2 regions of the Actinoplanes sp. NPDC020271 genome follow, and region 2 is predicted to be linked to the other one. Evidence: riboswitches for the same ligand, from Rfam matches in the RefSeq annotation. Region 2 holds a riboswitch; the other holds the start of a gene.
The links. Region 2 has a riboswitch for thiamine pyrophosphate ahead of ACH442_RS28530 (thiamine phosphate synthase). Riboswitches for the same ligand answer to the same signal wherever they lie in the genome.
Positions count from the first base shown of each region.

Region 1: another riboswitch for thiamine pyrophosphate. It lies ahead of ACH442_RS03410 (ECF transporter S component); the one in region 2 lies ahead of ACH442_RS28530 (thiamine phosphate synthase).

Region 1 is NZ_JBIRWQ010000001.1:767,142-781,405, forward strand. Features, by position in the region: gene ACH442_RS03350 (glycine--tRNA ligase) at 1-883, opposite strand, end outside; gene ACH442_RS03355 (hypothetical protein) at 947-1,489, opposite strand; gene ACH442_RS03360 (antibiotic biosynthesis monooxygenase) at 1,506-1,847, opposite strand; gene ACH442_RS03365 (DUF6703 family protein) at 1,882-2,136, shown strand; gene ACH442_RS03370 (metal ABC transporter substrate-binding protein) at 2,186-3,088, shown strand; gene ACH442_RS03375 (metal ABC transporter ATP-binding protein) at 3,085-3,867, shown strand; gene ACH442_RS03380 (metal ABC transporter permease) at 3,869-4,729, shown strand; gene ACH442_RS03385 (ArsR/SmtB family transcription factor) at 4,722-5,027, shown strand; gene ACH442_RS03390 (Fur family transcriptional regulator) at 5,024-5,443, shown strand; gene ACH442_RS03395 (hypothetical protein) at 5,524-6,123, shown strand; gene ACH442_RS03400 (DUF6328 family protein) at 6,113-6,649, opposite strand; gene ACH442_RS03405 (alpha/beta hydrolase) at 6,681-7,496, opposite strand; TPP riboswitch at 7,603-7,705, shown strand; gene ACH442_RS03410 (ECF transporter S component) at 7,704-8,285, shown strand; gene ACH442_RS03415 (ABC transporter ATP-binding protein) at 8,289-9,695, shown strand; gene ACH442_RS03420 (energy-coupling factor transporter transmembrane component T family protein) at 9,692-10,483, shown strand; gene ACH442_RS03425 (histidinol-phosphatase) at 10,552-12,264, shown strand; gene ACH442_RS03430 (hypothetical protein) at 12,261-12,935, shown strand; gene ACH442_RS03435 (PH domain-containing protein) at 13,139-13,513, opposite strand; gene ACH442_RS03440 (5,10-methylenetetrahydrofolate reductase) at 13,510-14,264, opposite strand, start outside.
Region 2 is NZ_JBIRWQ010000014.1:154,024-168,287, reverse strand. Features, by position in the region: gene ACH442_RS28565 (signal peptidase I) at 1-12, shown strand, start outside; gene thiC (phosphomethylpyrimidine synthase ThiC) at 1-1,514, opposite strand, end outside; gene thiD (bifunctional hydroxymethylpyrimidine kinase/phosphomethylpyrimidine kinase) at 1,577-2,338, opposite strand; gene ACH442_RS28550 (thiamine phosphate synthase) at 2,335-2,916, opposite strand; gene ACH442_RS28545 (thiazole synthase) at 2,910-3,659, opposite strand; gene thiS (sulfur carrier protein ThiS) at 3,662-3,862, opposite strand; gene thiO (glycine oxidase ThiO) at 3,853-4,869, opposite strand; gene ACH442_RS28530 (thiamine phosphate synthase) at 4,866-5,465, opposite strand; TPP riboswitch at 5,459-5,569, opposite strand; gene ACH442_RS28525 (ABC-F family ATP-binding cassette domain-containing protein) at 5,728-7,374, opposite strand; gene ACH442_RS28520 (class I SAM-dependent methyltransferase) at 7,440-8,060, opposite strand; gene ACH442_RS28515 (hypothetical protein) at 8,155-8,919, shown strand; gene truA (tRNA pseudouridine(38-40) synthase TruA) at 9,003-9,827, opposite strand; gene rplQ (50S ribosomal protein L17) at 9,972-10,547, opposite strand; gene ACH442_RS28500 (DNA-directed RNA polymerase subunit alpha) at 10,588-11,610, opposite strand; gene rpsD (30S ribosomal protein S4) at 11,694-12,320, opposite strand; gene rpsK (30S ribosomal protein S11) at 12,337-12,744, opposite strand; gene rpsM (30S ribosomal protein S13) at 12,762-13,142, opposite strand; gene rpmJ (50S ribosomal protein L36) at 13,293-13,409, opposite strand; gene infA (translation initiation factor IF-1) at 13,512-13,733, opposite strand; gene ACH442_RS28470 (DUF1707 domain-containing protein) at 13,948-14,264, opposite strand, start outside.

The DNA.
Region 1 (14,264 bases), on a different contig from region 2:
GCGTGGACAGGTCGAAGTCGGTCCGGTTCGCGATGCCTTCGAGCTCGGCGAACTCGGTGCCGCCGAACTGGAAGCGGTACTCGATGTCGACGGTCCGCTTCGAGTAGTGCGACAGCTTCTCCTTCGGGTGCTCGTAGAAGCGCAGGTTGCTCTCCGAGAGACCCAGGTCGCGGTACCAGTTCCAGCGCTGCTGCAGCCAGTACTCGTGCCATTCCTCGTCGCTGCCGGGCGCGACGAAGAACTCCATCTCCATCTGCTCGAACTCGCGCGTGCGGAAGATGAAGTTGCCCGGCGTGATCTCGTTGCGGAAGCTCTTGCCGACCTGCGCGATGCCGAACGGCGGCTTCTTGCGGGCCGCGGTCGCCACGTTCTGGTAGTTCACGAAGATGCCCTGGGCGGTCTCCGGCCGCAGGTAGTGCATGCCCTCGGCGCTCTCGGTCGGGCCGAGGAACGTCTTCATCAGGCCGTTGAACATCTTCGGCTCGGTGAAGGTGCCCTTGTTGCCGCAGTTCGGGCAGTTCAGCTCCTGCAGCGACGACGGCAGCGAGCCGTGCTTCGCCTCGTAGGCCTCTTCGAGGTGGTCGGCCCGGTAGCGCTTGTGGCAGGACTGGCACTCGGTCAGCGGGTCGACGAACGCGTCGAGGTGACCGGAGGCGGCCCACACGTCCTTGGACAGGATGACCGCGGAGTCCAGGCCGACGATGTCGTCGCGCTGCTGGACCATGGTCCGCCACCACTGCCGGCGGACGTTCTCCTTCAGTTCGACGCCCAGCGGACCGTAGTCCCAGGCCGAGCGGGTTCCTCCGTAGATCTCGCTGGAGGGAAAGACGAAGCCCCGGCGCTTGGCAAGGCTGACAACGGAATCGATGCGGTCGGCAGGCATGGGTCTCCTACGCCGGCTGGGTGTCGGCGGGGGTATCGGAAGGTGTTGGGACGATTAGCGAGGTTACTCCCCGAGAGAGCACACCTCGAACTCGCCCGTGGTCTGGTTCTGCCCCAGCTGAGCCTCGGTGTGGTCCACGTCGCCGCCGGCGTAGGTGAGGTCGACCGGCACCTCGCCGGTCGCCAGATCAAGATCGCCGATTTCGTACGCCGTGAAGTGTTCCTCCCGCGAGACCCGCTCCTCGAACTCGTCGGCGGTCTCGCGCAACTTGGCGCTGCGGCACAACTGCCCGTACGCCCGGTCGTAGTCCCCGGCCTTGACCGCGTCGAGGTAACCCGCGACCGCGGCGTGCGCCCGCTCGTTGATCGAACCGTTCAGCGACAGCCCGAGCCCGATGATCGCGGCCAGCCCACCACCGCAGACGAGCGCGACGATGCCACCGGCGACGCCGAAGCCCAGCCCGATGCGGCGGCCGCGGCCCTCGACGGGCGGCGCCGGGAACGGCGGGTGCACGCCGGGCCCGGGTGGGGGCGGCGGGACGTAGATCCCCGGAGGGCCGGGCGGGGGCGGCGGCGCGTACTGCACGGGCGGTTGACCGTAGGTCATGCGGCAAGCCTAATCTTCAGCGCCAGGGCTCGGTGGCCCGGTCACTGCCGATGATCTCGACGGGCTCCCCGGGCCCGGCACTGGCCAGCGTCTCGAACGCCGACGGCTCGTCCAGCGAGCGCGCGAGCAGCGGAGTGGCGTGCACCTTGACGTCGAAGGCGCCCAGCGCGCGGCGGTAGGCTCCGACGGACTCCCACTCGGTCACCAGGGTCCAGCCGGAGGTGTCCTCCAGGGCCCGGGTGAGCCGGCCGGAAAGGTAACCGGGGCAGGCGGCGAGGGCAGCGAGCGCGGCGTGGGCCTGCTCGGTGAAGCCGTCCTGCGTGTCCGGCGGGACGACGAAGCGGTTGAGCACCAGCATGTGACGAGGGTACGCACTGCCGACGGGAGCCATCGTGACCACGTCCGACCCTTTCCTGCGCCGCCTGGCCCGGGTGAAGCCGACCATCGCGTTCATCGTGGCGCTGGTCCTGCTGCTGGCCGGGCTGTTCCTGCCCGGGGTGGTGGGCGCGCTGCTGCTGGCCGGGCTCGCCGCCGGGATGGCCGCGCTGACGTTCACCACCTGGCCGGTGCAGTCGCCGATCACCCGGCTGGTCCGGGTGGTGCTGCTCACTCTTCTGGTGGTCGCGGTGGTCAGCAAGGCGCTGTGAACCCATGCGCTTTTGACAATCATTGTCATTATCGACGACAGTAGGTGGCATGATGCGCCGCCTGTTGGTCTCCCTGCTCGTGCCGGCCGTCCTGGCCGGGCTCAGCGGGTGCGCCACGCAGGCGAACGCGGACGGCAAACTCCCCATCGTCGCCGCCTTCTACCCCCTGCAGTTCGTCAGCGAGCGGATCGGCGGCGACCTGGTCACGGTCACCAACCTGACCAAGCCCGGCGCCGAGCCGCACGACGTGGAGCTCAGCCCGCACCAGGTCGCCCGGATCGTGGACGCGAAGGTCGCCGTCCACCTGCGCGGTTTCCAGCCCGCGGTCGACGACGCGATCGAACAGAACGCCAAGACCCGGGGGTACGACGTCAGCAGCGCCGTGACCCTGGAACACGCCGACGAGCCGGCCGAGGAGTCGGGGCACGAGCACGGCGCCACCGACCCGCACGTCTGGCTCGACCCGACCCGCCTGGCCGCGATCGGCGACGCCGTGGCGGAACGTCTGGCCGCCGCCGACCCGGCCCACGCCACCGACTACCGGACCCGCGCCGCCGGCCTGCACCAGCAGCTCACCGAGCTGGACGGCGAATACACCGCGGCTCTCACCACGTGTCAGCGGCGCGAGCTCGTGACCAGTCACACCGCGTTCCACTACCTGGCCGAGCGCTACCACCTGACCCAGGTGGGGATCACCGGCGTCGACCCGGAGGCCGAGCCGTCACCGCGCCGGCTCGCCGGGGTCGCCGCCGACGCCCGGGCCCACGGCACCACCACCATCTTCTTCGAGACCCTGGTCAGCCCGAAGGTCGCCGAGACGATCGCGCGTGAGGTCGGCGCGAAGACCGCGGTGCTCGACCCGCTCGAAGGCCTGACCGACCCGGACGCGGACTACTTCTCGGTGATGCGGGCGAACCTCGCTTCCCTGACCACGGCATTGGGGTGCTCATGAGCGTCATCGAGGTTCGTCATCTGGCCGCCGGTTACGACGGCCGGGAGGTCCTGCGGGACGTCACCCTCACCGTCGCGCCCGGCGACGTCGTCGCGGTGCTCGGCGCCAACGGCTCCGGCAAATCCACGCTGATCCGCACGATCCTGGGCCTGGTCCCGGTCCGCCGCGGAGAGATCGACTTGTTCGGTACGCCGCAACGCAAGTTCCGGCACTGGGAACGCGTCGGCTACGTCCCGCAGCGCCTCGGCGCCGGCAGCGGCGTCCCGGCCACGGTCGGCGAGGTGGTCGCCTCCGGCCGGCTGGCCCGGCGGGGCATGTTCCGGCTGCCCGGGGCGGCCGACCGCGCCGCCGTCCACGAGGCGCTGGACGCGGTCGGGCTGCTGGGCCGGATCGGCGACCCGGTCAGCACCCTCTCCGGCGGCCAGCAGCAGCGCACCCTGATCGCCCGGGCGCTGGCCGGCAAGCCGGATCTGCTGGTGCTGGACGAGCCGACCGCCGGGGTGGACGCGGCCAGCCAGGAGGCGTTCGCCGGCGCACTGACCACGTTCGCGGCCAACGGCGGGACGATCCTGCTGGTCCTGCACGAGCTGGGGCCGCTGCGCCCGCTGATCGCGCGGGCCGTGGTGGTGCACGAGGGCCGGATCGCGCACGAGGGGGTGCCGCCGGAGCCGGCCGGGCACCACGCCGAGCCGGGCCACGACCACGTGCACCCGCACGCCGACGAGGAGAAGGCCACGATCTGCGAGTGGGCGCCGACCGAGGGGATGAAGGCGTACTGACATGGACCTGTTGACCTATCCCTTCATGCTGCGCGCGCTGGCCGGGGCGCTGATCATCGGCCTGGCCGCGCCGGCGCTCGGCGTCTATCTGGTGCAGCGGCGGCTGTCGCTGATCGGCGACGGGATCGGGCACGTGGCGCTGACCGGCGTCGGCGTCGGCCTGCTCACCGACCAGTCCCCGGTGCTCACCGCGGTGCTGGTGTCGGTGGTCGGCGCGGTCGCGGTGGAGCTGGTCCGCGAGCGCGGGCGCACCTCCGGTGACCTGGCCCTGGCCCTGCTCTTCTACGGCGGCATCGCGGGCGGCGTGGTGCTGGTCGGGCTCTCCGACGACGCCAGCAACGCGAGCCTGATGCAGTACCTGTTCGGCTCGCTGATCACCACGTCGCCGTCGGACATCGCGGTGATCGCGGGACTCGGTGCCGCGGTGCTGATCGCGATGCTGGTGTTCCGGCCGGCGCTGTTCGCGCTCTGCAACGACGAGGAGTACGCGCGGGTCAGTGGGCTCCCGGTCCGTACGCTCAATCTGCTTCTCGCCGTGACGACCGCGGTCACCGTGACCATCGCGATGCGCACCGTCGGACTGCTCCTGGTCTCGGCCCTGATGGTGGTCCCGGTCGCCGCCGCGCAGCAGCTCACCCGGGGATTCCGGTCGACGATGGCGGTGGCGATGCTGATCGGCGTCTGCGCGGCCGGGGCCGGGGTGGTGCTCTCCGGCGAGATCGACACCGCCCCGGGCGCCACCACGGTCCTGATCGCGCTCGCCGCGTTCCTGCTCACCACCGCGGCCGGCGCGATCTGGCAGCGCCGCCGCGCCGCACCGGCCGCCCACGTCGAACCCCCGGATGTGGTTCTGCATGCTTGAGAAGACAAGCGGTTACGAAGCCTACGAGGCCGCCGGCGCGCTCCTGCGGGCGTTGTCCGCCCCGATCCGGATCGCCATCGTGGCCGAACTCGGCGAGGGCGAACGCTGCGTGCACGATCTGGTCTCGCAACTCGGAGCCCCGCAACCACTGGTCTCGCAGCACCTGAGGGTGTTACGTGGAGCCGGCGTGGTGCGAGGTGTCCGGCGTGGGCGCGAGATCGCATACTCCCTGGTGGACGAACACATCGCGCACATCGTCGCGGATGCCGTCAGCCACGCGAGGGAGAGTCGGCCGTGAACCCGGAAAGCAGTGCCCAGCGCAACACCAAGCAGCGCAGCGCAGTGCGTGACGTGCTCGCCGGGACCGAGGGCTTCCACAGCGCCCAGGACCTGCACGCGATGCTGCGGGACCGGGGCGAGCGGGTCGGCCTGACCACGGTGTACCGGACGTTGCAGGGTCTCGCCGACACCGGTGAGGTGGACGTGATGCGCCCGCCCGGCGGTGAGCACCTCTACCGCCGGTGCAGCCAGGGTCACCATCACCACCTGGTGTGCCGGCCCTGCGGGCGGACCGTCGAGGTGCTCGGCCCGGCTGTCGAGTCGTGGGCCGAGAAGGTGGCCGGTGAGCACGGTTTCGTCGACGTCGCCCACACCCTGGAGATCTTCGGGACGTGCCAGGAATGCGCGGCGAAGGCGTGCACGGGCGACGACTGAGCCCCGGCTGAGGGACACCCGGATGCGGGCCGCAGCGCCGGGTGGAAGGCTGAACAGTTGTGAAGCTCTATGCGGACCGTATGCCCACTCTTGTACGCCAACTGGTCACTGACGTTCTCGTCGTCGTCTGGGTCTACCTCTGGATCCGCGTCGCGATCTGGGTTCACGACACGGTCGAGCTGCTGGCCGTTCCCGGTCAGAAGCTGGAGAGCGCCGGCGGTGGCATCGCCGACAACCTGGCCGACGCGGGCGGCAAGGTCGGCCGGGTCCCACTCGTCGGGGACCAGCTCGTCAAGCCCTTCAACGGGGCCGCCGACGCGGCCCGCTCGCTGGCCGACGCCGGCCACCAGCAACAGGATCTGGTCGACAAACTGGCGCTGATCCTGCCGCTGATGGCGATCGCGGTGCCGCTCGCCCTGGTGCTGTTCCTCTGGTTGCCGCTGCGGCTGCGCTGGATCCGGCGGGCCTCGACCGCGCTGGCGGTCCGCGAACAGGCCGCAGGCAAGGACCTGCTGGCGCTGCGGGCCCTCGCCTCCCAGCCGTTGAGCGACCTGGCCAAGCTCGGCCCGGATATCGCGCAGAGCTGGCGGGCCGGGGATGCGGCCGCCGTCGACGCCCTGGCCGAGCTGGAGCTCAAGCGGCTCGGCCTGCGCAAGGCCCGGGCCGGCCTCAGGAGTTGACCGGTGCGTCGGCCGGCGCGTCGTCGAGCACGAACCCGTCCTTGTCGCCGTCCTCGGCCCAGTTGCGATGGGTCACCGGCAGGATCGCCCAGAACGTCAGGAACCAGCCGGCGGCGACCACGGTCAGCACCACCGCCCACCGCGCGTGCAGGACGTAATCGGTGATCAGCAGGACGCTGCTGACCATCGACACCAGCATGCAGGCCAGCCCGCCGGTGGCCATCCGATGCGAGTACCGGACCAGTTCCGGTTTGCGGCCCTGGCGGAACAGCGCCCGGTGGAACGCGACCGGCGAGATGATCAGCGCGGTCGCGAAGGCCGCGCTGATCAGCGCCACCATGTAGACGTCCTTCTGGAACGCGGTGGCTTTCGGGAAGCCGCTGGAGAACGGCAGGGTCAGCAGGAAGGCGAAGAGGATCTGCACTCCGGTCTGCGCCACGCGCAGCTCCTGGAGCAGGTCGGCGAAGTTGCGGTCCCAGCGTTGTTTCTCGGTCTCCTGCGGAGAACGTGATTTCTCGGAGGCCATGGTGGCAAGGCGTTCCCCGCCCGGCCCATGGTCAAACGCCGATGCGTGCCAGGATCGCGTCGGCGAGCTCCCGTGGTGCCTGCTCGGGCACCCAGTGACTGACCCCGCGCATCGCGACCAGCTGGTAGTCGGCGCTCACCCAGTCCGCGGTCCGCAGCGCGGCGGTCAGCCCGACCACCCCGTCCCCGTCGGTCCAGACGTACGTCGTCGGCACGGTGATCTGCCCCAGGCCGGCGACGTCCTCGCTGCGGTACGCCCGGTACCAGTTCAGCGCCGTCGTCAGCCGCCCCGGCTCACGCATCGCCTTGACGTAGAGGTCGGCGCGCGACCCGATCGCCCCGAGCATCCGGCGCATCACCAGCGCACCACCGCCGAGCAGCAGTCTCTCCGCGATCGCACTGCGGAACACCGCGAAGTAGGCGAGGCGGGCCTGCTGCGACGGCCGGACCCGCAGCGCCAGCAGCATCGCCCGGGGGTGCGGGACGGAGACCGCGGTCAGCGTGCGCACCCGCTCCGGGTGCCGGCCGGCGAGCAGCCAGCCGACCTGTGCGCCCCAGTCGTGGCCGACCACGTGCGCGGACTCGAGGCCGAGCGCGTCGAGAACGGCCACGGCGTCGGCGACGGGCTCGCCGATCCGGTACGACGCGACGCCGGACGGGCGGGCGCCGGGTGAGTAGCCGCGCTGGTCCAGGGCGTACGTCCGGAGGCCGGCCGCGTGCAGGCGCGGCAGCAGGAGGTCGAACTCCCGGCGGTCCTGCGGGAACCCGTGCAGCAGCAGCACCGGCTGCCCGTCGGAGGGTCCCCCTTCGGCCACTTCGAACGTCAGCCCCCGGGCCTTGACCTCCATGTGCGCTCCTCCTGGTGCCGATGTGACAACTGGGTGTTAGCGTCATCGAAGCACATGCACCGGGGTCTTCCCGTGACGCGTCGACGAAGGCGAGTCGCGAGGGGATCTCGTCCGGCAGGGGAGCGCGCAGCGCTGAGAGTGCGGTTCGACCGCAGACCCTCGTACCTGATCTGGGTAATGCCAGCGCAGGAAGCTCGGGAGGAATCCGTGAGAAGCAGCAGTTGGCGCACGATCGACATCGTGATCGCCGCGGTCATCGCCGTCGCGTTCGGCGTGATCTTCTGGGCCTGGGACGCCGTCTGGGCCGCCACCGAGAACGCGTTCCTCTTCTTCCCGCCCGCGCAGACCGTCCTCTACGGGATGTGGCTGCTGCCGGCCGTGCTGAGCGCGCTGATCATCCGCAAGCCGGGCGCCGCGTTCTTCACCGAGACGGTCGCCGCGATCATCTCGGCGCTGCTCGGTAACAAGTGGGGCGCCACGGTGATCTTCCAGGGTGCGGCGCAGGGGCTGGGGGCCGAGCTCGCGTTCGCGCTGTTCCGCTACCGGCGCTTCACGCTGCCGGTCGGTCTGCTCTCGGGCGCGCTGGCCGGGGTGGTGGCGGCGGTCTTCGACTGGTTCGTCTGGACCTACGCCTACGACCTGTGGAGCTACCGCGTGCCGTACGCGCTGATCACCGTCGCCAGCGCCGCGGTGCTCGCCGGCGGCGGCGCGTGGCTGCTGGTCCGCGCCCTGGCCCCGACCGGCGTCCTCGACCGGTTCCCGGCCGGCCGGGAGCGGGCCCTGATCTAGCCGATGAGCGAGGTCCATCTTCGCGGGTTCGGCCGGCGGCACGCGGGGCGTCGCGCGTGGGCGGTCCGCGGGCTCGACCTGCGGATCCGCCACGGCGAACGGGTGCTGCTGCTAGGCCCGTCCGGCGCGGGCAAGAGCACGCTGCTGGCCGCGCTGGCCGGGCTGCTGCCGGAGGACTCGGGTGAGGCCGAGGGGACCGTCGAGATCGACGGACTCGACCCGCGCAAGGCCCGGGACCGGGTCGGCATCCTGTTCCAGGATCCGCAGACCCAGCTGGTGATGGCCCGTTCCGGCGACGACGTCGCGTTCGGCCTGGAGAACCGCGGGGTGCCCCGGTCCGAGATCTGGCCCCGGGTCGCGGACGCGCTGGCGAGCGTCGGATTCCCGTACCCGCCGGATCGCCCGACCTCGGCGCTCTCCGGCGGCGAGGCGCAACGCCTGGCTCTGGCCGGGGTGATCGCCCTGCGCCCGGGACTGCTGCTGCTCGACGAGCCGACCGCGAACCTCGACCCGGCCGGCGCCGCGCTGATCCGGGACGCGGTCGCGCGCTCGGTCGGCCCGGACACCACGCTGATCGTCGTCGAGCACCGCGTCGCCGACGCGTTGCCGCTGGTCGACCGGGTCGTAGTGATCCAGCCGGGCGGTGGCGTGCGCGCCGACGGCACGCCGCAGGCGATCTTCGCCGCCTACGGCGACGAGCTCGCCGAGGAGGGAGTCTGGGTGCCGGGCCGTCCCGCGACCTCGCGCATCGCTTCCCCTCAAGAATCAACTGCCGAGGTGGTACGGGCGGAGCACGCGGCCGTCCCCGACCGGCTCCCCCCGACGTCGCTGTCCGTCCGGGCCGGCGAGGTCCTCGCGGTGACCGGCCCCAACGGTGCCGGCAAGTCGACGCTCGCGCTGCTGCTCGGCGGCCTGCTCGCCCCCGGTGGCGGCCGGGTGTCCGGTTTCGGCGACCGGCGACCACCACACCGGTGGCGGGCCCGGACCCTGACGCAGCGGATCGGTTCCGTCTTCCAGAACCCCGAGCACCAGTTCGTCACCGGGCGGGTCGCCGACGAACTGGCGCTGGGCCCGCGACGGCTGGGCAAGTCGCCCACCGAGATCCGGCAGGTCGTGGACGAGCTGCTGCAGCGGCTCCGGTTGGAGCGGCTGGCGGGAGCGAACCCGTACACGCTCTCCGGCGGGGAGGCACGGCGGCTGAGCGTGGCGACAGCGCTGGCCACCGCGCCGCGGCTGCTGGTGCTGGACGAGCCGACGTTCGGTCAGGACCGCCGGACCTGGCGGGAGCTGGTCGAGCTGATGGCGGAGCTGCGGGACGGCGGGCACGGGATCGTGGCCGTGACGCATGACGCGGACCTCGTCCGTACCATCGCCAATCGGACCGTGACCATCGGCGGACCGCGACCGTGACGCTGGACCTCGGCCCCGTCGTCTCCCCCGGCGCGCCGCTGGCGCGTCGCAATCCGGTGGCCAAGCTGGGCGCCGCGCTGCTCTTCACGCTGCCGCTGGTGGTGACGCTGGACCCGGTGACCCCGGCGATCGCCGTCGTGGTGGAGCTGGTCGCGCTGCCGTTCTTCGGCGTGCGCCCCGAGCTGCTCGCGAGGCGGCTCTGGCCGCTTCTGATCGCGGCCTTCGGGGTGCTGGTCAGCATGCTGCTGTTCGCCGCCGACCGCGGTGGCGACCTGCTGTTCGCGGCCGGGCCGCTCGAGGTCACCACCGGCGTGCTGGCGAGCGCGGCCGGGCTGATCCTGCGAATCTTCGCGGTCGCGCTGCCGGGCGTCGTGGTGTTCCTGACCACCGACCCGACCGACCTGGCCGACGCGCTGGTACAGAACGCCCGCGCGCCGGAACGGTTCGCGGTCGGCGCGCTGGCCGCGTTCCGGCTGCTGCCGCTGCTCGGTCAGGAGTGGCGGATGCTGACGCTGGCCCGGCGCGCCCGGGGCATCAACACCGGGCGCAGCCCGGCGGTGTTCGTCTCCACCGCGTTCGCGCTGCTCGTGGGCGCGCTGCGGCGCGGGGTGCGGCTCGCCGTGGCGATGGATGCCCGCGGCTTCGACTCGGGCGTCCCCCGCACGCACGCCCGGGTGCAGCGCTTCACCGGGGCGGACCTCGCCCTGCTGGTGACCCCGGGAGTGCTGTCCGCGCTGATCCTGACGTCCACGATCGTCCTGGGGTGGTTCCGGCCGATCATCGGTTGACCGCGTGTTCGTCGCCCGGTCATCGGATCGACAGTGGACGTTGGCCTGATCCCGCGAGGGTGGCGCCCATGGGTCATGGCCACGATCACGATCACTCCCACGACGCGGTAGCCGGGTCGGACGTTCCCGAAGCTCTCGACCTGAGCATCCCGGACGGCGAACTTTCCCCTTCCGACAACTCCCGGCGCAACTTCCTGCGCGGCGCCGGCCTGCTCGGTGCGGGCGCGGCGGCCGCATCGGTCTTCGGACGGCCCGGCGCGGCGGCGGCCGCAGGCCTCCCGCACACCCACGACCAGTACGGCGGCGGCGACGCCAGAGGCGGCTTCAAGTGGCTCGCCGGTGATCACCACATCCACACCCAGTACAGCTCCGACGCGCAGTACCGGGTGCTCGACCAGGCCAAACACGGTCACGCGTACGGCCTCGACTGGCTCGTCATCACCGACCACGGCAGCGCCACGCACGCCAAGATCGGCGTGGACAAGGTCAACCCGGACATCGTGAAGACCCGCGACGAGATCCGGGACCTGCTCACGTTCCAGGGCCTGGAGTGGAACATCCCGGGCGCCGAGCACGCGACCGTCTTCGTCCACCCGGGCCGGAACGAGGTGGACGTCCTCAAGCGGTTCGAGAACGCGTACGACGGCTCGCTGCTGCCGGCCACCAACACCGCCGGCCAGAACGAGGCGCTCGCCGTCCAGGGCATCAAGTTCCTCGGCGAGCAGGTCCGGCAGCGCAAGGTCGAGGGCGCGCTGTTCCTGGCCAACCACCCGGCCCGGCGCGGCATCGACTCCCCGCACGAGATCCGCAACTGGCGGGACGCGGACCCGAGCGTCGCCATCGGCTTCGAGGGCGCGCCCGGTCACCAGGCCGCCGGCATCCCCGCCCCGAACGGTCGCGGCGGCGCCCGCGGCTACTACGACAACAACCCGTCCGCGGCGTCGTTCGCCGGCTACCCGCTGGAGAGCTACCGCACGTGGGGCGGCTTCGACTGGATGACCGCGACCGTCGGCGGCCTCTGGGACAGCCTCCTCGCCGAGGGCAAGACCTGGTGGATCACCGTCAACTCGGACTCGCACGTGGTCTACCAGGACCAGTCCGACCGTGGGCCGGACAGCGACTTCGAGGTCAACGGCAAGTACGACGACCCCGTCTACACCGGCAAGACGCTGACCACGGCCGGTGACTTCTGGCCCGGCTACTACGGGCGGACCAACGTGGGCGCGTCGTCGTTCTCGTACCGCTCGGTCATGGACGGCCTGCGCGCCGGCCGCGTCTGGGTCGACCACGGCCGCCTGATCAAAGGACTGGACGCGCGGGTGCGCCAGACCGGCGACCGGCGCTCGTGGACCGGCACCCCGCTCGGCGGCGTGCTGCAGGTCAAGCGGGGCACCTCGACCGAACTGACCCTCGACATCGACCTGCAGGACACCCCGAACTGGGCGACGTTCATCCCCGAGCTGCAGCGCGTCGACGTGATCGTCGGCACGGTGACCGGCCCGGTCACCGACAAGGACAACTTCCTCGCCCCGGACACCCGGGTGGTGAAGTCGTTCGAGATCACCAGGACCAGCGGGACGGTGTCGCTCAGCTTCAACCTGGGCCGCCTCGACAAGCCGTTCTACGTCCGCGTCCGGGGCACCGACGGCAACCGCAGCCAGCCCGGGCTCAACGGTCCGTCGGTCGACCCGGCCGGGCCGAAGCTCGACGTGGCCGGCGACGCCGACCCGTGGACCGACCTGTGGTTCTACACCAACCCCATCTGGGTTCTTCCCCGATGACCGACGGGCTCGTGCCGGCCGGTTCCCCGGCCGGCACCATCCCCACGGTCGCCGCCGCCCGTTCCGCGCCGGTCGTCGCCGCCGCTTCGGTCGCCGCCACCCGTTCCCGGCCGGTCGTCGCCGCCGCTTCGGTCGCCGCCACCCGTTACGGGCCGATTGCGGCTGCCGCTTCGGTCGTCGTTCACGCTCCGGGCGCGGCGGCCCGGATCGTCGGCGTCAGCCTGGGTCACCGCACCCTGGCCGAGGCCGACCACTGGATCCAGGAGCTGGACCCGGCTCCGGTGCTGGCCTGCACCCACCTGGTCCCGGACCCGTACCCGCACGTCGCGATCAGCCTGCTCACCCCGGAGACGTTCGGCACCGAGCCGTCGTTGCAGCCGGCCGCGGACGCCGCGGCCACCGGGCCGGCCGGCCGCGCGGTCGTCTTCCCGGGCAGCGCCCGCCTCACCGGAACCCTGTCGGTGAGCGAGATCCTGCAGCGCAGCTCCATCGCCCGGGTCGAGATCCTGGGCAGCGGCCCGGCCGGCCCGTCAGCGATCGTCGACACCGGCGACTTCGTCCGCCCGCAGTTCCGCTCGGGCGAGCTGGTCCTGGTCACCACCCCGGCGGCCGGCGGCGTCCTGATCCCGTTCGAACGCCGCGACCCGACGCCCTGCTGCGCCGCCCACTGACCGTTTCCGGCTGGTTCTGACCGTGGTTGTTCGTCCCTCATGACCACCGTCGGAACGAGCCGGAAACCGCAACCCGCGCCGCCGCATCGAGCGGACCCCAGCCGGCGCTCAGAACTGTTCTCCCGGCCCCGAAGCGGCTCCCCGCCCCAGCCGGGACCCGGCGGCCGGCCCTCAGGGCCGTTGTCCCGGCTCTGCCGGGCAGGTCAGAGGACGTAGGTGGCGATCAGCTGGCTGAGCTGCCGGATGTCGACGTTCCGCTTGAACTCCAGCCGGATCTTGCCGAGCCCGCTGTACCAGAGGTCCAGCTCGGTGTCCCGGTCGAAGCTGCCCGCGGTCTCCACCGAGAACGCCTGCACCTTGCTGTAGGGCAGCGACGTGAAGTCGGTCTTCGACCCGGTGATCCCCTGAACGTTCACCGCGATCAGCCGCTTGTTCGTGAAGACCACGAAGTCGCGCACCGACCGGAACCCGAACACGATCTGCTCGCCCTGGATCAGGAACGGCGCGACCTGTGGATACAGCTCGCCGGGGTCGCACGGGTTGAGCTTGAAGACAGAGCCGTTGTTGAAGTCGATCACGACAGTTCCTGACGTCCGAGCAGCGCCGCGACGTCGGCGGCGAGCTGCGTGGTGGCCTCGATCTCGGCCTTGCGGATGGACACGCTCTCGATGTTGAACCCGTACGGCAAGCCCAGGTGCTCGCAGAAGTCCCGCAGATCACGGGCGATGTCGAGGGTGTGCCGGTACGACTCGGCGAGCGGGTCCGACGTGTGCCGCAGCGAGTTCTCCAGCCAGCGCGGCACGTCCACACCGAGCCACCGCAGGAACTCCAGCGTCTTCAGCGACCCGCACAGCGACAACGTGAAGATCATCGTCCGGGGCTGCACACCCCGCGCCCGGCACTCGTAGAAGTAGTCGGAGATCAGGTTCTTCGTCTCGTTGACGTGGTAGATCACCTGCGAGACGAAGAAGCTCGCGCCGCGCTCCTGCTTGGCCAGCATCCGCAGGTGCTCGTCCGGACGCTCACCGATCACCACCGCACCCAGCGGCAGCTCCGGCCGGAACTCGTCCCGCAGTTGCTGCGCCCGGCGCATCCCGGTGCGGACCGGCTTCCCGCCGGAGGACGCGCCGACGAAGACGCTCAGCACCCGCTCCGGGTCGACACCGGTTATCCAGTCGCGCAGCTCGTCCTCGGCATACTTCCCGACACAGCGATAGATGATCACCGGTTGGCGCCAGCCACCCAGGTGCGTCTCGTAGTACCAGGCCGGGTCCAGCGTCGCCAGGAACGGGAACGGCCGCTCCTCCGGATTGCGATCCGACTCGTCGT
Region 2 (14,264 bases):
ACCGGCAGGTAGACGCGACCGCCGGCGTCGACGAACTCGGTCGATTTGGCTTTCATGCCGGCCGCCCGCAGTTCGTGGCTGATTTTCATCGAGCAGAATTTGGGCCCGCACATGGAGCAGAAGTGCGCGGTTTTGGCGGGCGCCGCGGGCAGGGTCTCGTCGTGGTACGACCGCGCGGTTTCCGGGTCGAGGGCCAGTTCGAACTGGTCCTCCCACCGGAAGTCGAACCGGGCGTGCGACAGCGCGTCGTCCCATGCTTGTGCGCCGGGGTGGCCTTTGGCCAGGTCCGCCGCGTGGGCCGCGATCTTGTACGCGATCATTCCGGCTTTGACGTCTTCCTTGTTCGGCAGGCCGAGGTGTTCTTTCGGGGTGACGTAGCAGAGCATCGCGGTTCCGAACATGCCGATCATCGCGGCGCCGATCGCGGACGTGATGTGGTCGTAGGCGGGCGCGATGTCGGTGGCCAGCGGTCCGAGGGTGTAGAACGGCGCCCCGGCGCACAACTCCTGCTGCAGGTCGACGTTCTCCTTGATCTTGTGCATCGGCACGTGGCCGGGGCCTTCGACCATCACCTGTACGTCGTACTCCCAGGCGATGTGCGTCAGTTCGCCCAATGTCCGCAGCTCGGCGAACTGGGCTTCGTCGTTGGCGTCGGCGATCGATCCGGGGCGCAGTCCGTCGCCGAGGGAGAACGTGATGTCGTACTCCCGGAAGATCTCGCACAGTTCGCGGAAGTGCTCGTAGAGGAAGTTCTGCCGGTGTCCGGCGAGACACCAGGCCGCCATGATCGACCCGCCGCGCGACACGATGCCGGTGACCCGTTCGGCGGCCAGCGGCACGTACTCCAGAAGAACGCCCGCGTGGATCGTCATGTAGTCGACGCCCTGTTCGGCTTGCTCGATCACGGTTTCCCGGAACAGTTCCCAGTTCAGCTTGAGCGGGTCGCCGTTGACCTTCTCGAGTGCCTGGTAGATCGGCACGGTCCCGATCGGCACCGGCGAGTTCCTCATGATCGACTCGCGGGTCTCGTGGATCCGCGGCCCGGTGGAGAGGTCCATCACGGTGTCCGCGCCCCACCGGGTGGCCCAGGTGAGCTTCTCGACCTCTTCGGCGACCGACGACGTGACCGCCGAGGTGCCGATGTTCGCGTTGACCTTCACCAGGAACTTCGACCCGATGATCATCGGCTCGGACTCGGGGTGGTTGCGGTTGACCGGCAGCACGGCGCGACCGGCGGCGATCTCGTCACGCACGACTTCCGGTGAGACGTTCTCGCGGACCGCGACGAACTCCATCTCCGGCGTGACGTCCCCGGCTCGCGCCGCCGCGAGTTGCGTCCGCCCGTCCCACCACGGTTTCCGCAGCGGCGGCAGCCCGACCGTGGGTTCGCTGCCCGGGCCGGACGTGTCGTAGAGCCGCACCGGCGGGTTGTCGCCGGTCAGCACCACCTCGGTGAACGGCACCCGGATCTCCGGACGGGAGCCTTCCACGTAGACCTTGCGCCTCATGATTATTTCCTCCCAGATAGGTGCAAAACCGGCATCAGATGGCAGTAAGGACCCAGAAAAGGGCCGGTCTAGTTGAAAAAGTGGTCGAGTGGCCCGGGCCCGGCGCCCAGCTCCCACCCGGCGCCGCCGCGCAGCGCGCCGGTCACGTACTCCTTCGCCGCCGCGATCGCCTCCGGCACCGGATCACCCAGCGCCAGCCGCACCGCGATCGCGGACGAGAACGTGCACCCGGATCCGTGGTTGTTCCGCGTCGGCACGGCCTCCCCACGCAGTTCGGTGATCACGCCGCCGTGCCAGAGCACGTCGACCGCGAGCTCGCTGCCGGTCACCACCACGGCGCGCGGCCCGGTCCCGGCCAGGCGAGCCGCTGCCGCGGCCATCTCCGAGGTGGTCCCGGCGCGCCCTCCGACGAGGGCGGCGGCTTCCTGCCGGTTCGGCGTCACGACTTGCGCATACGGCATGAGCACCGACACCACCGCGGCATCCCCGAGCCGGCTTCCGGAGGTGGACACCAGCACCGGGTCCACGACCAGGTTCGGCAGGTCCGCGGCCCGGTCGGCGATCACCTTCGCGACGGCCGGATCCGCGATCATCCCGACCTTGACCGCAGCCACCGGCAGATCGGTGAGCACGGCGTCGAGTTGTGCAGCCACGATCTCGGCCGGAACGGGGTGGATCGCGGTCACACCGAGCGTGTTCTGCGCCGTGATCGCCGTGATCACCGACGTCCCGTACGCCCCCAGCGCCGCGAACGTCTTCAGGTCGGCCTGGATCCCCGCGCCGCCCCCGGAGTCCGACCCGGCAATCGTCAGCACCACCGGCGGCGTCATGCTCGCACCCGCCGATCGGCACCGAACGCACCGGCCAGCGTCCGGGCGACCCGCTCCGGGTTCGCCGCGCGCATGATCGCGCCGAGCACCGCGATCCCGGCCGCGCCCGCGGTCGCGCACTCCGCCGCCCGGGCCGCCGAGTCCACCCCGCCCAGTGCCAGCCACGGCGTGCTCCCGGCCAGTTCGGCGGCCCGTTCCACGCCGAGCGCCGGCCCGTATCCGGGCTTGGTCGACGTCAGGTAGATCGGCGAGAGCGTCACGTAGTCCACGTCGGACAGTGGTTCGGTGCCGTGCCACGAACGGCCGACGAGCGCCACACCGGCCGGGCGCGGGTCGGCGGCGGCCAGGTGCACCGCGTCGCCGCCGAGCGGGTCCGGTCCGGAAACGATCAGCCGGCCCGGGGGCACCACGGCGCGCAGCCGGGCGGCCAGGTCGGCGCGCTGCTCCACGGGGAGATCGCGCTCGCGGAGGACGATCCAGGCGGCTCCACCGCGTACTGCTGCGGCAATCGTCTCCACCAGCGGCCCGGCGGCGGACCGCCGATCGGTGAGCACGACGAGCCCGCCGGGCGTCACCACACCGGGATCCCGTCGTCCGAAGTGGAGGCCAGTGCGTGGAAACGGCGGGGGATGCGCCCGGCCTGCCGCGCGAGGCGACCGGCGGCGACCGCGTGCCGCATCGCCGCCGCCATCACGGCCGGCGCGTCGGCCCGGGTGACAGCGCTGGCCACGAGCACCGCGTCGCAGCCCAGCTCCATCGCGAGCGCCGCGTCGGAGGCGGTGCCGATGCCGGCGTCGAGGACCACCGGCACGTCGACGTTCTGCCGGATCAGCTCGATGTGGTGCGGGTTGGAGATACCCAGGCCGGAGCCGATCGGGGAGCCGGCCGGCATGACCGCGGCGCAGCCCGCGTCGGCCAGCCGGCGGGCCAGGATCGGGTCGTCGGTGGTGTACGGCAGGACCGTGAACCCATCCGCGACCAGCGCCTCGGCGGCCCGGAGCAGCTCGACGCCGTCGGGCAGCAGGGTTCGCTCGTCGCCGATCACCTCCAGCTTGATCAGGTCGGTCTCGAACGCCTCGCGGGCCATCTGCGCCGTCTTGATCGCGTCCCCGGCGGTGAAGCAGCCGGCGGTGTTCGGCAGGATCCGCACCCGGAGCCGGTCAAGCATCGGCAGCAGTCCCGGCCCGGCCGCCTCGACCCGGCGCAGCGCGACGGTGACCAGGTCGGTCCCGGACGCGATGATCGCCTCTTCGAGCGCGGCGAGGCTGTTCGCGCCGCCGGTGCCGAGGATCAGCCCGTTCTCGGGCAGGAGGTCGCCCATCGTCATCCTCCCTGGGCCGCGGTCAGCACCTCGACCGCGTCGCCGTCGGACAGGTCGACCTGCCCCCAGGTGGAACGCGGCACGACGGCGCCGTTCACGGCGACCGCGACCCCGCGGTGCGCGTCGGTGATCTCGGCGACCAGTGCGGCCACCGAGCAGGTTTCCGGCCGGGTCTCATGCCGGCCGTTCACGATCAGGCGCATCCGAACCTCCCGGGGGTGAAGTCGTCGATGATCGGGTCCGCGGTCCCGGTGAGCACCAGGTCGGCGACGAGCCGCGCGGTGATCGGGGTGAGCAGCACCCCGTTGCGGTGGTGGCCGGCGGCGACGTAGACGTTGTCCCTGAAGTGACCGATGATCGGCGCGTTGTCCGGGGTGCCCGGGCGGTGGCCGACGGTGACCTCGGTGAGCTCGTGCTCGGCGAGGCCGGGGACCAGGTCGAGGGCGGCCCGCAGCAGGTCGTGCACGCCACCGGCGGTCGGGTGGCGGTCGGTGCGTTCCTCCTGGGTGGCGCCGACGACCACTTCGCCGTCGGCGCGTGGGACGAGGTAGACGTGCCGGCCGTCGGCAGCGCCGTCGATCACGTGCCTGAGCAGGCCGGGTTCACCGCGAAGGCGCAGCACCTGGCCTTTGACGGGCCGGATCGGGAGCCCGGTGAGCCCGGCGGTGCCGCAGCCGGCGGCCACGACGATGCGGTCTTCCGGCAGAGCGGCCACAGCACCGACCTCGGCCTGGACGAATCGTCCATCGAGGACCCCTCGCAGAGCGTTGACGACTCTGCGCGGGTCAACTTGACGCTCGGTCGGCGAATAGGCCCCCGCCCGGATCCGCGGCGACAGCGCCGGCGAAAGGTCGCGCAGCTGAGAGCCGGTGAGCGGCGACAACTTCTGGTGCTTCCACTCCCGCGCCATCTCGGCCACGTCGTCCGCGGTCAGCGCCACCCCCAGCGTCCCGGCGTCGTCGTAGCCGACGTCACCGAGCGCCGCCGCGAACTCCGGCCACAGCTGGTTGGACGCCTCGAGCAGGCGTTCCAGCTGCGGGAACTCGAAGACCGACTCGCCGCCGGGAGCCAGCATCCCGGCGGCGACATGCCAGGCGCCGTCCGTTCCGTCCGGCGCCGGGTCGTAGACGGTGACGTCCGCCCCGCGACGCAGCAGCTCGGCACCGATGGCGAGCCCGACGATCCCGCCACCGATGACACCGACCCTCATGCCGGCACACCCAGGGCCTGCAGGAACTCGTCGACGGCGCGAGCCGGATCGGCGGTGAACGCGGAGATCGCCGCGACCCCGTGCACCCGCCCGGCGAACCGCGGCACGTGCGCCGGCGTGATCCCGCCGATCGCCAGCACCGGCGTCCCCGGGACGGCCGCCGCCACCCCGGCGATCCGGTCCGGCCCGAGCGGTGGTGGCAATCCGTCCTTCGTGGACGTCGCGAAAGCGGGCCCGACCCCGAGATAGGAGGCGCCCCGCGCGATCGCTTCACGGGCATCTTCCGCCGTACGGCACGTCGCCCCGACAATCGCATCCGGCCCGAGCACCCGGCGTGCGGCGTCCACGGGCAGGTCGTCCGCACCCACGTGCACTCCGTCGGCGCCGGCCGCCAGCGCGACCCCGACGGAATCGTTGACCAGGCACATCGCGCCGGCCGCGCGACAGATCCGGACGGCGGCGACGGTCACGGCGTACGCCGCATTGTCGTTGCTCTTGACCCTGATCTGCACCGCGACGCCGGGCCGCGCCACCGCGCGAACGACCTCGACGTCGTCGGTCAGAACGTGGAGCCGGGGAAAAGACAAAGCGTCCATGACGCACTCCTCCCTGCGCCGGCATTACCCGGATCAGGTTCTACGGTCGGGGGCCGCTTCAGCCCCCCTCTCAGCCCGGTGCCCGGACTCCCGTGGGTTGTTGTAACCGGACCATAACCGGTCCGTGACGCTTCGCGCTAGCGGGTGCCGCCGGTGACTTGCGACTCGGTTTCCCGGCAGCCGCAAACTACAGGGCTGCCGGGAAACCGAGTCACCGGTTACCGGCGGCACCCGCCAGCGGAGCGAAGCGGAGCCATCGAGCTCAGCGCACGTCCCAGACCGGTTCCGGAACCTCCACGACCTCGTTGTCGCTCCTGAAGAGCACGAACCGATCGAAGGACCGCGTGAACCAGCGGTCGTGCGTGACCGCTATCACCGTCCCGTCGAAGGCCTTCAACCCCTCCTCCAGTGCCTCCGCCGAGGCCAGGTCGAGGTTGTCGGTCGGCTCGTCGAGCAGCAACAACGTCGCCCCGGAAAGCTCCAGCAGCAGCACCAGGAAACGCGCCTGCTGTCCACCGGAGAGGGTGCCGAAACGCTGGTCGCCCTGGGCCGACAACTCGTACCGGCTGAGGTGTTTCATCGAACCGGCCCGGTCCATCCCGGAGCGATGTTCGTCACCCCGCCAGAGGATCTCGACGAGCGTCTTCTCCATCAGCTCCGGCCGGTCGTGGGTCTGCGAGAAGTGCCCGGGGCGCACCCGGGCACCGAGCCGCGCAACCCCGTTGTGCTTCACGTGCGCGAGCGGCGCCCCGTCGACCGGCTGATGTTCCACATCGGGTTCGCTGCCACCGGCCGCGAGCAGGCGTAGGAAGTGCGACTTGCCGGTGCCGTTAGCGCCAAGGACCGCGACGCGGTCGCCGTACCAGATCTCCAGGTCGAACGGGAAGGTCAGATCTTCCAGCTCCAGGTTCTCGCAGATCACCGACCGTTTACCGGTGCGACCGCCGCGCAGGTTCATCTTGACCGCCTGCTCCTTGGGCGGCAGCGGCGGCGGGCCGGCCTCCTCGAACTTGCGCAGTCGCGTCTGCGCGGCCTGATAGCGCGAGGCCAGGCCGTCGTTGAACGCGGCCTTGTTCTTCAGCGTGAAGACCAGCTCGCGGAGCTTCTCGTGCTCCTCGTCCCACCGGCGGCGCAGCTCCTCCATGCGCTCGTGCCGGTTGGAGCGGGCCTCGTGCCAGGAGGCGAACCCGCCGGGGTGCGTCCACGCGCCGCCGCCCTCGACCGCGACGACCCGGTCGGCGGTCTGCGCCAGCAACTCCCGGTCGTGCGAGATGAACAGGATCGACTTGTTCGACTCGCGGATCCGTTGCTCCAGCCAGCGTTTCGCGGGCACGTCGAGGAAGTTGTCCGGCTCGTCGAGCAGCAGCACCTCGTCGTTGCCGCGCAGCAGCAGGTCGAGCGCGAACCGTTTCTGCTCACCGCCGGAGAGCGTGCGCACGATCCGGCTGCGCGCCTCCTCCCACGGTTTACCGAGGATCGAGACCGCGACCGTGTCGAACAACACCTCGGCGTCGTAACCGCCGGCCTCACCCCAGTGAGCCAGCGCGTTCGCGTACGCGATCTGGCTCTTCTCGGTCTCGTCGAGCGCCTCCGTGGCCTTCGCCAGCCGCGCTCCGGCCTCCCGCAACGGCTCTGCGACCAGGGACAACGCGAAGTCCTCGAGCGTACGGTCGTCGCCGATCATCCCGATGAACTGGCGCATCACGCCCAGGCCACCGGAACGCGCGACCGTCCCGCTCTGCGTCGGGATGTCCCCGGCCACCGTCCGCAACAGGGTGGTCTTGCCGGCCCCGTTCGGCCCGACCAGCGCGACCTTGGCGCCCTCGCCGACCCGGAACGACACGTCGGTGAACAACTCCCGCCCGTCGGGCAGCACAAAACCGACACCGGCGACATCCACGTAACCCATGCCCGGCATCCTGCCCGGTCAAGGTCTCGGACGGCAGCCGGTTTTCCGGTCACCGGCAGCACGCGTCAGGAGGTCGCGCCCGGGAGGGTGACCTTCAACACCCGGAAACCCTTCTGGCTGGCGACCCGCTCGACCTGCCGGCCGCGCTCGACCAGCCAGGCGTGCAGCGAGTCTCCCCCGAGATTCCGGTTGATCACCAGCCAGGCGACCCCGCCCGGCGCCAGCCGCGGCAACCAGCGCTCCATCAGCGCGTGCAGCTCGGCCTTGCCCACGTGGGTCGGCGGGTTGCTCCAGATCTGGGCAAACCGCACCTCCTCCGGTACGTCGTCGGGAGCGCTCACCCGCACCCGCGCACCGAGCCCCAGCTTGGTCGCATTCTCGCTGGTCAGCTCGCGAGCGCGGGAGTTCACGTCGATCGCGTGCACAGTCGCGCGCGGCGCCTCGGACGCCAGCACGCAGGTGATCGGCCCATAGCCGCACCCGAGGTCCAGCAGATCCCCCTCGACGGCCGCGCCCGGCAGGTCCGCCTTGCGCAGCAGCACCGCGGTCCCCGGGTCGAGCCGCCCGGCGGAGAACACCCCGGAGGCCACGGCGAGCCGGTAGTCCCGGCCGGCCACGCTGAACTCGATCTCGCCCCGGCGCATCGGGGCGTCCGGGTCGGTGCTGAAGTAATGCTCGGCGGTCACCCCACAAGTTTCCCGCGTCACAACGCCGCACGGCGCACCGGGTGCCGGACAGACTGTGCGTTCATCGACTGACGTGCGCACCTAACTTGTGCCCATGCGCTTCGCCACCCCGACGCGCTCCGCCCATCGCGCCGCCCCGGCAGCCGGTCTCGTGCTGCCGTCCGCACCGTTCCCGCGATCCTCCGGCCAGCATCGGCAGCAGGTCCGGGCTCGTCCGCAGCGGCACGTGCGGCGTGAGCCGTACCCGGCCATGACCATCCTCACCCGCGGCCTGGCCGCACTGATCGTGCTCGGCATCTGCCTGGTCTCGGCGTTCCTGATCGTCGGCGACGAGAGCCAGGGCCCGGCCGCCGGCGAGAGCCGCATCGCCTCGCGCGCCGACGATCCGCGCCCCCTCACCGTCGCCGAGGTCTTCCCCACCGGCTTCGCCGGCTTCGAGGTCAAGACCACCTCCGACCAGGCCGACTGCACGCTTGCGGTCACCGGCGCCCTGCGCTCCGCGATTTCCGCGTACGGGTGTTCGCAGGCCGTCCGAGCAACGCTGAACGCCCCGGCGAGCGGCTTCGAAGTGACCGCCGGCGTCCTCAACCTGGCCGACTCGCAGAGCGCCGCGGCGGTCGGCGACCAGGTCGGCCGCCTGGTCGAAGCCGACGACGGCAGCTTCACCGCCCTCAGCGGCGAACAGGCCCCGCCCGGTACGCCGATCGGATACCGCGCCCACGGCCACTACCTGCTCTACTGCGTGATCACCGGTACCGGCGGCGAGCCGGTCACCAGCACCGACCCGGCCCTGCCGCGCGTGACCGGCGACCTGCTCGACGCCTACCTCACCGAGCAGGTCCTGGACCACCGCTCCTAGGTTCTGTCCACGGATCACGTGGGAGCGAGGCGTGGCCCAGCCCCGCGTGATCCGCGGACAGAACCTAGCCGGCACGCGAGTGGTCAGGCGCGCAGGCGGCGGGTGGCGTCGGCGCGGGCCGCGTACTCCTCCTGCGCCGGATACCCCACCGCGACCAGCGTCAGCCCGTGCGCCGGAGCCACGGTCACCTCACTGGACCGCTCCCGCAGGGTGAGCAGCTTCGCCGGCCACTCCGGCTCACGACGCCCCTCACCGACCGCGAGCATCGCGCCGACCAGGCTGCGCACCATCGCCTGGCAGAACGCGTCGGCCTGCACGGTCGCCACCAGCGTCCGGTCCGCCTCGCGGCGCCAGTCCAGCCGGGCGATCGCGCGGATCGTGGTGGCGTGCTCCTTGCGCTTGCAGAAGGCGGCGAAGTCGTGCTCCCCGAGCAGCCCCGCCGCGGCGGCGTTGAGCCGGTCCAGGTCGAGCGGGCGCTGCCAGCCGATCGTGTCGTAACGGCGCAGCGGCTCCGGCCCCCAGCCGTCGTCGCAGACCCGGTACTCGTAGCGCCGGAACGTGGCCGAGAACCGTGCGTCGAACGTCTCCGGGACCGGCACCACGCCCTTGACCCGGGCATCCGGCGGCATCAGCGCGCTCAGCCGCCGCAGCAGCGAGCCGGCCAGCTCCTCGTACCGCTCGGCCGGCAGCTCGATGTGACAGACCTGGCCGGTGGCGTGCACTCCGGCGTCGGTGCGTCCGGCCACCGTGAGTCCCAGCGGCCATTCCTCGCCCGACGCCCCGAGGATCCGATGCAGGGCCTCGGTCAGAACCCCTGCGACAGTACGACGGCTGGGCTGTGCCGCCCAGCCCGAGAAGTTCGCGCCGTCGTAGGAGACGTCGAGTCGAAGGCGGATCTTTTCCGTCATGCCGCAGCGCGCTCCTCGGCCGGGCCCACGATCCGCCTCGCGTCGCCGCGCCACGGGACTGGGCTCACGTCGTACCAAATAATCGTTTTTCAAAGCGTGAAGCCCGGCACCCTCTCGGATGCCGGGCTCCTCGTCGACGCCGGATCAGGCCTTGTCGGTGTCTTCGCCCTCGGCCTTGGTCCCGGGACCGTCGGCCTCCTTGTCACCGGAAGCGCTGATCGGAGCCTCGGCGTCCTGGTCGTCGGCGACCGCGGCGGGCGCGGTCTCCTCCTCCGGGGCCAGAGCCTCGACCTTGTCCTGCTGCGCGGCCTTGCGAGCGGCGGCCTTGGCGGCCGGAGCCGGCGCGTTGGTGGCCGCGATCGGGGCCTCCTCGACCAGCTCGATGATCGCCATCGGAGCAGCGTCGCCCTTGCGGGGACCGGTCTTGGTGATCCGGGTGTAGCCACCGGGACGGCCCGTGTATCGCGGAGCGATCTGCTCGAACAGGGCGTACACGACGTCCTTGTCCTTCACGACGGTCAGCACCCGGCGACGGGCGTGCAGATCGCCGCGCTTGGCCTTCGTGATGAGCTGCTCAGCCAGCGGGCGCAGCCGCTTCGCCTTGGTCTCGGTGGTCTTGATCTTCCCGTGCCGGAAGAGCTCGGTGGCCAGGTTGGCCATGATGAGCTTCTCGTGTGCCGGGCTGCCGCCGAGGCGGGCACCCTTGGTGGGCGTGGGCATTTCCGATGCTCCTTGAAAAGATGGCGCCAGGCCCGAGAGCTTAGAGCTGCTCGGTCTCGCGGTAATCGTCGGTGTCGTAGTCCACGTCGCCGAACGAGTCCACGACGTGCGCCGGGTCGAAGGACGGCGCGCTGTCCTTGAGGCCCAGGCCCATTCCGGCGAGCTTCATCTTGACCTCGTCGATGGACTTCTGGCCGAAGTTCCTGATGTCCAGGAGGTCGGCCTCGGTACGCCCTATCAATTCGCCCACCGAGTTGATGCCCTCACGCTTGAGGCAGTTGTACGACCGGACGGTGAGGTCCAGCTCCTCAATCGGGAGAGCCAGGTCGGCAGCGAGCTGCGCGTCCTGCGGCGACGGGCCGATGTCGATGCCCTCAGCGGTCTCGTCCAGCTCCCGGCACAGCCCGAACAGCTCGACCAGGGTCGAGCCGGCCGAGGCCAGCGCGGTCCGCGGCGAGATGGACGCCTTCGACTCGACGTCGATGATCAGACGGTCGAAGTCGGTGCGCTGCTCGACACGGGTCGCCTCGACGCGGTAGGTGACCTTGAGCACCGGCGAGTAGATCGAGTCGACCGGGATCCGGCCGATCTCCGCGCCCGCGCTCTTGTTCTGCGCCGCCGTGACGTAGCCACGACCCCGCTCGACGGTCAGCTCCATGTCGAGCCGGCCCTTGCTGTTCAGCGTGGCCAGCTTCAGGTCCGGGTTGTGCACCGAGACACCGGCCGGGGGCTGGATGTCACCGGCGGTCACGTCGCCCGGGCCCTGCTTGCGCAGGTACATGCTGACCGGCTCGTCGTGCTCCGAGCTGACGGTCAGTTCCTTGACGTTCATGACCAGCTCGACCACGTCCTCCTTGACACCGGGGATCGTGGTGAACTCGTGCAGCACGCCGTCGACCTTGATGCTGGTGACCGCAGCGCCCGGGATGGACGACAGCAGGGTGCGCCGGAGCGAGTTACCGAGGGTGTAACCGAAGCCCGGCTCCAGCGGTTCGATGGTGAACCGGGAACGGGTCTCGCTGATCGACTCCTCCGAGAGGGAGGGCCGCTGGCTGATGAGCACGCTGTTCTTCTTTCTGTCCGGCCAACCGCTATTTGATGGCCATCTGGATTGTCCGGCGCCTTTTCAGGGCGCCGGACAACTTGTTACTTGGAGTAGAGCTCGACGATCAGCTGCTCCTGGACCTGCGTGTCGATGACAGCGCGGGCCGGGAGCGTGTGAACGAGGATCTTCATCTCGCTCGGGATCGGCTCGAGCCAGGCCGGCACCGGCCGGGAACCCGCCTGAGCCTGCGCGACGACGAAGGGAGTCATCTCCTTCGACTTCTCGCGGAGCGTGACGATGTCGTGCTCCTTCACCCGGTACGACGGGATGTCGACCTTGACGCCGTTCACCAGGAAGTGGCCGTGCTTGACCAGCTGGCGGGCGGCGTCCCGGGACGCGGCGTAGCCGGCCCGGTAGACGACGTTGTCCAGACGCGACTCGAGGATCTGCAGCAGCACCTCACCGGTCTTGCCGGGCTTGGTGACGGCCTCCTCGTAGTACCCGCGGAACTGCTTCTCCAGCACGCCGTACACGCGGCGGGCCTTCTGCTTCTCGCGGTGCTGGAGCAGGTACTCGGTCTCCTTGGTCCGGCCACGGCCGTGCTGGCCGGGCGGGAAGGGACGCGACTCGAACGGGCACTTCGGCCCGTCACACTTGCTGCCCTTGAGGAACAGCTTCATCTTCTCGCGGCGGCAGCGCTTGCAGTCCGCACCTACGTAACGAGCCATTGTTTCCAGATCTCCCTTAGACCCGACGACGCTTCGGCGGACGGCACCCGTTGTGCGGCTGCGGGGTCACGTCGGAGATCTGACCGACCTCGAGACCAGCGGCCTGCAGCGAACGGATGGCGGTCTCCCGGCCGGAACCGGGGCCCTTGACGAAAACGTCGACCTTGCGCATGCCGTGCTCCATGGCCCGGCGAGCGGCGGCCTCGGCGGCCAGCTGCGCGGCGAACGGAGTCGACTTGCGGGAGCCCTTGAAGCCCACCTGGCCGGAAGAGGCCCAGGAGATGACCGCACCGGTCGGGTCGGTGATCGACACGATGGTGTTGTTGAAGGTGCTCTTGATGTGCGCCTGCCCGTGGGCGACGTTCTTGCGTTCCTTGCGCCGGACCTTCTTGACTGCGGCCCCTGCGCGTGCCTTCGGTGGCATAAGTCAGTGCGCTCCTATTACTTCCGACCGGGCTTCTTCTTACCGGCGACCGTGCGCTTCGGGCCCTTACGGGTACGAGCGTTGGTCCGGGTCCGCTGACCCCGAACGGGCAGACCCTTGCGGTGGCGGATGCCGGCGTAGCAGCCGATCTCAACCTTGCGGCGGATGTCCGCGGCGACCTCGCGGCGCAGGTCGCCCTCAACCTTGAAGTTGGCCTCAATGTATTCGCGGAGCTTGAGCAGCTCCTCTTCCGTGAGGTCCTTGGCGCGCTTGTTCAGGTCGATCGCCGTAGCGTTCAGTGCTTCGACGGACCGGGTGCGCCCGATCCCGAAGATGTAGGTGAGCGCGATCTCCATCCGCTTTTCGCGGGGAAGATCGACGCCGACGAGACGTGCCATTAGTGGGCGTACTCCTCGTTGTTGTCGCGGAGGTCTGTGCCCATCCCTTCCCGCCTGCCCGGGCGGGCCCCGGCCTCCGACCGGGGGTGCAGCCGTCGGACGACGGCTGGGAGGGGCTTATTCAGTGGTACGGATCCTGCGCGGGTCTACTCAGCCCTGGCGCTGCTTGTGGCGCGGGTCGGTGGAGCAGATGACCATGACCCGGCCGTGCCGCCGGATGATCCGGCAGTTGTTGCAGATCCGCTTGACGCTCGGCTTGACCTTCACGGTTTGCCTTAACTCTCAGTCAGACGGGACTTGTGAAATCCCCGCGACCCGACCTTCTCGGCATGGCGCCGGGCCGAGGGCCCGCACCACGTCGAGGAAGGCTCACTTGTAGCGGTAGACGATGCGCCCACGGGTCAGGTCGTACGGCGAGAGCTCGACGACGACCCTGTCCTCGGGAAGGATGCGGATGTAGTGCTGGCGCATCTTCCCGGAGATGTGTGCCAGGACCTTGTGACCATTGGCGAGCTCAACGCGGAACATGGCGTTCGGCAGGGGCTCGATCACTCGGCCTTCGATCTCGATGGCTCCGTCTTTCTTTGGCATGTCCTCCGCTACCTGACATCGGGTTCTGGGGCAGGCTTTGCAACGTCGTACCCGAGCCTCTTGGGACTCGGACCAGCCGCGGCTCCCTCGATCCTCGAAGCGCTGAGGACATGAAAGAGTGGACGCTGCGCGCCAGCAAGCCAGTCTACGCGCACGTTTCGGGGACGCCAAACCGAGGTCGCCCATACCCGGGGTCGGGCGTGTCACGCCCCGCTCAGCGGTCGCGGCGACGGCGATCGGTCAGCGCGCCGACGGCCGTGATGACGACCGGGATCAACACCCAAGCGGGCCAGAAATAGTACGCGTGACCGGAGCTGACCGACGAGACCGCCCAGATCAGCGTGCAGACCAGGAACGCCGTGAGCGCCGAGCCGAACGTGTGCCCGCCGGAGTGCCGGTCCTTGCCGACCGGGGACTGCACCGGCTGCGGCGGCGGGGTGTGCTGCTGGACCTGAGCGTGCTGCACCGGGATCGTGCCGGGCAGGTCGTCGAGGAGACCGTCGAGATCCTGATACGTGCGTGCCGCGTAGG